DNA from 2 places in the Arthrobacter sp. NPDC058097 genome. Region 1 is predicted to be linked to the other one. Evidence: predicted binding sites of a transcription regulator. Region 1 holds the regulator's gene; the other holds the start of a gene.

Region 1 (3,368 bases):
GGGCAGGCGTCTGAACCGGTAGCCGATTCAGACGTCACTACGCAAAGGACCGCTCATGAGCAATCCTCCAGTCCCGCACTCCAATGACCCCGGCGCCAACGAGCCGGACAACGGTTCCCAGCCAGCCAACGGGCAGCCCCGCTACGGTCAGGATGCGCCCCAATACGGGCAGAACGCCCCCCAGTACGGACAGGGCGAACAGGGCACCCCGCAGTACGGCCAGAACGCACCCCAGTACGGCCAGGCCGGACAGGCTCCGCAGTACGGACAGAACCCGCCGCAGTATGGGCAGGGCGGACAGGGCGGCGCACCGCAGTACGGGCAGTCCCCGTACGGTCAGAACCCGCCCCAGTATGGGCAGCCACAGTATGGGCAGCCGCAGTATGGTCAATCCCAGTCGGGCCAGTCGCCCTACGGCCAGAGCCCGTATGGCCAGTCCCCCTACGGGCAGTACCCGTCGGAACAGGCCCAGGCGGCGACCGGCGCAGGGGTTCCGAAGCTCGTGAACTATTCCTTCTGGATGATCATCGCCGCAGGCGTGCTGTCGATCCTGAACCTTTTGGTCGCGATTCCCAGCCTGGATGACCCGGCCATGCGGAGCACGTTCGAGGAGCAGCTGCGCGGCAGCGGCCAGGACATCGCCTTCGAGGACGTCAAGGGCTTCATCATCGGAACCATGGTGGTCTTTGCCCTGATCGGCGCCGGCCTCTACGCGCTGGTGGCCTTCAACGTCCGGAAGGGCAAGAACTGGGCCCGCATCCTGGGCACAGTCTTCGCAGCGCTTTCCGTGTTCAGCCTCTTCCCGCTGGGGCTGAACACCCTGGTGGGCCTTCTCGGCATCGCCGCGATCGTGATGCTGTACATGCCCGGCGCGGCACAGTACTTCCAGAAGCCGCAGCCGTTCGCCAACCCGTACTCCCAGCCAGGCCCGTACGGCCGCTAGCAAAAAGTCCCCAACCACCAACGGGCGCGGATTCCTGAACGCCGGAGCTACTCCGGCTGACCGGGGGTCTGCGCCCGTTGCGCGTGGTACGCCAGAATCTGCAGCTCGGTGGCCATGTCCACCTTCCTCAGCGTCACGCCGTCGGGCACCTGCAGCATCACCGGAGCAAAGCTAAGGATGCTGCGCACCCCGGCGCCCACCACCCGGTCACACACGCTTTGGGCGACGCCGGCCGGCAGCGCCAGAACCACCATGTTGGTACCGGTCCGCTCCAGCACCGTCTCCAGGTCCGCAACGTCGCTGACCCGCAGCCAGCCCACCTCGTTGCCCACCACCATCTGGTCGGCGTCGAAGATGGCCACCACGTCAAAGCCCCGGGATTCGAAGCCCCCGTAGCGGGCCAGCGCCTTGCCCAGGTTGCCGGCGCCGACAATCGCGACTTTCCAGTCGTGCGTCAGCCCCAGCGCGGCGGCGATGTGGCGGCTCAGGTACTGCACCTCATAGCCCACGCCTCGGGTGCCGTACGAACCCACATGGGACAGATCCTTGCGGAGGGTTGAGGAGCTGACCCCGGAAAGTTCAGCCAGTGATTCGGAGGAGACCCGCTCGGTGCCTTCGGCCAGCAGGGAGTTCAGGGCGCGCAGGTAGATCGTCAGCCGGGCCACGGCCGCGGGCGGGATCTGCTTGCCGGCAGCCCCGGTGGGCCCGGGCAGGGCCTGTGGTGGTGAATCGAGCGAAGTCACTATCTGCTCCGTTGCGTCGCGTTGTGAGTCCACTCTAGATCCCCATCAGTTATGCCAACAAAGCCATCGCCATTGTTCGAAATCGGCTAATCCCCCGCCATGGCACGGCGCAGGACACGTTCCAGGCGCGCCTCGTCGATCTTCCAGAAGTCGCGCTGGATGCCGTCCACCAGCACCACCGGGATTTCCTCGGCATAGCGCTCGCGCAGCTCATCGTCGGCGTCCAACTGCCGCTCGGACCACGGAAGTCCCAGCCCGGCCGTCACCCGCCCGACGGCGTCGCGCGCCGCGGCGCAGAGGTGACAGTCAGCTTTGGTGAGGAGAACGACGTCGGGGTTTGCCATGCTTCAACCGTATCGCCGTTCCCGGCGCCGGGCGACGCGGGGGCCGTCAGGCGTGGGGTACTGCATTGACTAGACTCAGTGGCATGCCCGAGGAGAAGTACGTCGCTGTGGCCCACCGTCCGGTTGCGAAGCAGCAGCACGGCGAGGCAGCCTTCTTCGACGTCGACAACACCCTCATGCGCGGCGCCAGCCTGTTCCACGTGGCCAGGAAAATGCACCAGCGCGGGGCCTTCACGATTGCCCAGGCGGCTGGCATGGCGTGGAAGCAGCTCAAGTTCGTGCTCCGGGGCGAGAACCTCAACGACGTCCACGCGGTCCGGGATTCTGCATTGAGGCTTGCCGCCGGCATCACGGAGGAGGACATCAAGGCGCTGGGCGAAGAAGTCTACGACGAGATGATCGCCTCCCGGATCTGGCCCGGCGCGAAGGCCCTGGCCGAGCAGCACCTGCGCGTCGGCCGGAAGGTCTGGCTGGTCACGGCGACGCCGATCGAGGTGGCCACCGTGATTTCCACGCGGCTGGGACTCACCGGCGCCCTCGGCACGGTCGGCGAGACGCAGGACGGTTTCTACACCGGCAGGCTCGTCGGGGACATCCTGCACGGCGCCGCCAAGGCCGTGGCCGTCCAGGGCATCGCGGACCAGCACGGGCTGGACCTGAAGCGCTGCTGGGCGTACAGCGACTCCTACAACGACATCCCGCTGCTGACGATGGTGGGCCACCCCGTGGCAATCAACCCCGACGCCCGCCTGCGCAAACACGCCCGCGAACACAACTGGCCGGTCTACGACTTCCGCTCAGGCCGCCGGGCAGCCACCCTGGGCCTCAAGGCAGCCACGGCAGGCGGCGCAGTTTACGGCCTGTGGCGGGGCTACACCCGCTTCCGCGGCCCCCGCGCCTGACGCGCCACTTCCCCAGCGACACGCAAAAATGCCCGCTCCCTCGAAAGGGAACGGGCATTGAAGCGTAGAGCGGACTCTACTTCTTATTGCGGCGCTGGTGGCGGGTCTTACGAAGCAACTTGCGGTGCTTCTTCTTGGCCATACGCTTGCGACGCTTCTTAATAACTGAACCCACGAAAGTTCCTTACAAACTAGATGCAGTACCTGTCTGATGGAGAAGGTCCGTGGACTGAGCAACAGACTGAACAACTGACAGATTCTTACAATGACGTAAAACGTTCCTTAACAGGGTACCGCTTATCCGGGGCATCCCCTGACCAGCACAGCCCCGTGGCGTGCAGCGGCCCCCAAGGCGGCTGCAGCAACCACGGGATCGGTGCGGTCAGTGTTGTCCCGTTAGGCGGTGCCCGTGTGACCGTCCACGACAGCACCCTTG
Region 2 (3,368 bases), on a different contig from region 1:
AGCAGCCGTTCCAGCTGGGCTACCCTCTCATCACCGATTTCCCCTGCCGCGTGTGAAGCGCGCGCCTGATCCAAAAGCCGCTGGGCTTCTTTCTGGTTGGCCTTTGCAACATCGAGGGCGTGTTCCAGGGTGGTCTCATGCTGGAGTGTCGGGTTCTGTTCCATGACACAAGTTTGTGCCCGTTTTCCGGCCGATTCCAGAGAATTGCCCGGGAAGTTCCCGGGAACATGTCAGCCCCGCCGGCACGATTGTGCGGGCGGGGCTGACGAAAAGGGTTCCGGTTAGACCGAGGCCGGCAAGGCCAGGACCGGGGCGGCATCCTTTTCGGAGTCCTTGGCCGGGAAGGTCGGCGGGTTGACCCCGGCCATTTCCTCCATCACGCGGACCACCTGGCAGCTGTAGCCGAACTCGTTGTCGTACCAAACGTAAACGACCAGGTTCTTGTCGTTGGCGATCGTGGCGAGGCCGTCAACGATGCCTGCGCGGCGGGAGCCCACGAAGTCGGTGGAGACCACCTCGGGTGAGTCGATGTAGTCGATCTGCTTGCGCAGGTCCGAGTGCAGCGACATCTCGCGCAGGTAGTTGTTCACCTCGTCCTTGGTGGTGCCGCGTTCCAGGTTGAGGTTCAGGACGGCCAGGGACACATCCGGGGTGGGGACCCGGATAGAGCTGCCGGTGAGCTTGCCCTGCAGTTCGGGCAGTGCCTTGGCCACGGCCTTGGCGGCGCCGGTTTCGGTGATCACCATGTTCAGCGCTGCGGAGCGGCCGCGGCGGTCGCCCTTGTGGAAGTTGTCGATCAGGTTCTGGTCGTTGGTGAACGAGTGCACGGTTTCCACGTGGCCGTGGATCACGCCGTACTTGTCGTTAAGGGCCTTCAGGACCGGGGTGATGGCATTGGTGGTGCAGGAAGCCGCCGTCACGATCTGGTCCGAATCGGCGATGTCGCCATGGTTGATGCCGTGGACGATGTTCTTCAGCTCGCCCTTGCCCGGTGCGGTCAGCAGGACCCGGGCCACGCCCGTGCTCAGCAGGTGCTGGCCGAGGCCCTCGGCGTCGCGCCAGCGGCCGGTGTTGTCCACTACGAGGGCGTCCTTGATCCCGTAGGCCGTGTAGTCGATGGTGGCGGGGTTGTCCGAGTAGATGACCTGGATCCGGACGCCGTTGGCGGTGATGGTGTTGGCCTCGGTGTCTACCCGGATGGTTCCTTCGAAGGAACCATGCACGGAGTCACGGCGCAGCAGGCTGGCGCGCTTGGTGAGGTCGTTGTCGGAGCCGCGCCGGACAACGATGGCGCGCAGGCGCAGGCCGTGGCCGCCGCCGGCCTTTTCGATGAGGAGGCGCGCGAGCAGGCGGCCGATGCGGCCGAAGCCGTAGAGCACGACGTCGGTGCTGGTGCGCTCGTCGGCGCCCCGCTTGCCCACGATCCCGGCCAGTTCGGCACGGAGGAATTCCTCCAAAGTCAGGTCGCCGCCGTCGGACTTGAACTTCTGGTTCAGGCGGGCGATGTCGATGGCAGCGGCTCCCAGGTCCAGCTGTGCCAGCGTGTTCAGCAGCGGCGCCGTCTCCTCCAGCAGCAGCTCATCCTTGCTCATCCGGCGCGCAAAGCGGTGGGCCTTCAGGATGTTCATGGTGGACTTGTTGATCAGGCTGCGGCCGTGGATGGAGGTGACCACGTTGTTTTCACGGTACAGCCGGCCGATAACCGGGATCATGGCCTCGGCAAGCGCCTCCCGGCCCATCCACGTATCAAGACAAGAATCTGACGTCTGGCTCACAGAACTACCTTCCTTGGTTCAACCGGCTACGTCCTCGTAAACCGGATGGCGGCCACTGGAAGTTATCCAGGGCAAGCTGGCACCGGCAGGGTTTCGGTCCACCCCGGATGCCGTTGACCGTGCAAAGAAAAACCGCCGGCTGCGAACGCAGATCCGGCGGCAGAACTTCTACGTTCACCATCCATTCTAGGGCGGCCCGGGGACCGGAAACGGCCGGTTGCCCGTGAAATCACTCACACAGGGTGTGATGCCTGTCGCCCGGCCGGGGGCGCGCTACTGCTCGCCGTAGTTGAGGCGGCCAATGCTCCAGGCGGATACGTGGCGGAGGTCCACCCTCGTCGCGTTCAGGCGGATGGGGTTTCCGCCCGAGACCGCAACGGGTTCAAGGAAATGGATGAACCGGACCTGGTCCTCCTCCGCAACGTGCGGCATTTCTGGCGATAACTCGCCTGAGGTGCTGATCTGGGCGTTCTGGCGCCTGGACCACGCTTCTTCACTCACCACGGAGCCGGAGACTATTGTCCCGTCGACAATGACGGTGAGCTCGATCGTCCCATCCGGATCGTGCCGGCCGGGTCCGAAGATGGGCGCGAGCAGCCTGTCCAGTCGTGGGTCGATGTCAGAGGAGGACTGCATGTGCATCTGCCTTCAGGCGCGGACTGGGGCAAGGGGCTTACTTGAGAGGATGGGTTGACCGATACGCCGGGTTCTGTGCTCCCGCGCCGTTGCCGGCGCGGGAGTAGCGGCCATCCATCTACGAGCGCCGTTGCCGACGCCCTCCAGCGGCCTACCCGGACACTCGGGCGGGCAGCCCTCAAACGTGTCCTGTCTGGCCTTGCTCCGGGTGGGGTTTACCTAGCCTTCCCGGTCACCCGGGAAGCTGGTGGTCTCTTACACCGCCGTTTCACCCTTACCTGCTTCGTGCCGCTTTCAAATTCGGCGCGACGCAGGCGGTCTGTTTTCTGTGGCACTGGCCTGCGGGTTACCCCGAGTGGGCGTTACCCACCACCCTGCCCTGTGGAGCCCGGACGTTCCTCGAGCCACTTGCGTGGCGCGCGGCCGCCTGGTCAACCCATCCGCAGTCCAGTTTACGGGCTTTCCGGCGCCCCCGGACACGCGCAGTTGCGGGGGCTAGGATCGGGGAATGGACCAGTCGTCCTTTCCGCGGCCGTCCTTTCCACGGCGGAGAATGCTGCAGCTGGCGGGAATTGCTGCCGGCCTGACTGCCGCCGCGACGTCAGCCTGCACCGCCCCGCCCCCTCCGGTTCCCGGCCCGACGACGACTGGCCCAAAGACGGCCGGCCCCGTCCCCGATACGGCCGGCCCCGTGCCCGATACGGCCGGCCCAGCGACGGCAGCCGTCCCGCCGGCTCCCCCACGATCCGTGCAGCCTTCAACAGTGCCGGCTTCCGCAGCGCCGGTTTCTTCTGTATCGACCCGGACAGGCGGATTTGTTTCCAGCTTCCGCCCGGGGGTCATCACGAACTGGTCCCTTGCCGTGCCCCTTCCGGAGCAGGCCAACCAGCTGCTGCCGGTGGCGGTCTTCCTGCACGGGCTCGGCGGCAGCAGTGAGGTTCTGTTGCGCGACCTCGC

The links. Region 1 encodes Rex, which represses fermentation and respiration genes when NADH is low (regulators of the CRP and FNR family bind a similar motif). Its sites were predicted from a motif close to CTTGTGAANNNNTTCACAAG; they were not measured.
Region 2: ACFVTE_RS23935 (glyceraldehyde-3-phosphate dehydrogenase) is a predicted target of Rex. The motif match lies at 1,996-2,015, and genes of this name have one in related genera.

What each region holds. Positions count from the first base shown of each region.
Region 1 is NZ_JBHVSZ010000017.1:14,016-17,383, reverse strand. Features, by position in the region: gene ACFVTE_RS22120 (hypothetical protein) at 56-943, shown strand; gene ACFVTE_RS22115 (redox-sensing transcriptional repressor Rex) at 991-1,686, opposite strand; gene ACFVTE_RS22110 (glutaredoxin family protein) at 1,773-2,030, opposite strand; gene ACFVTE_RS22105 (HAD family hydrolase) at 2,114-2,932, shown strand; gene ACFVTE_RS22100 (30S ribosomal protein bS22) at 3,009-3,107, opposite strand; gene ACFVTE_RS22095 (helix-turn-helix domain-containing protein) at 3,329-3,368, opposite strand, start outside.
Region 2 is NZ_JBHVSZ010000023.1:14,818-18,185, forward strand. Features, by position in the region: gene ACFVTE_RS23930 (hypothetical protein) at 1-164, opposite strand, end outside; gene ACFVTE_RS23935 (glyceraldehyde-3-phosphate dehydrogenase) at 282-1,775, opposite strand; gene ACFVTE_RS23940 (hypothetical protein) at 2,049-2,411, opposite strand; RNA gene rnpB (RNase P RNA component class A) at 2,458-2,850, opposite strand; gene ACFVTE_RS23950 (alpha/beta hydrolase) at 3,175-3,368, shown strand, end outside.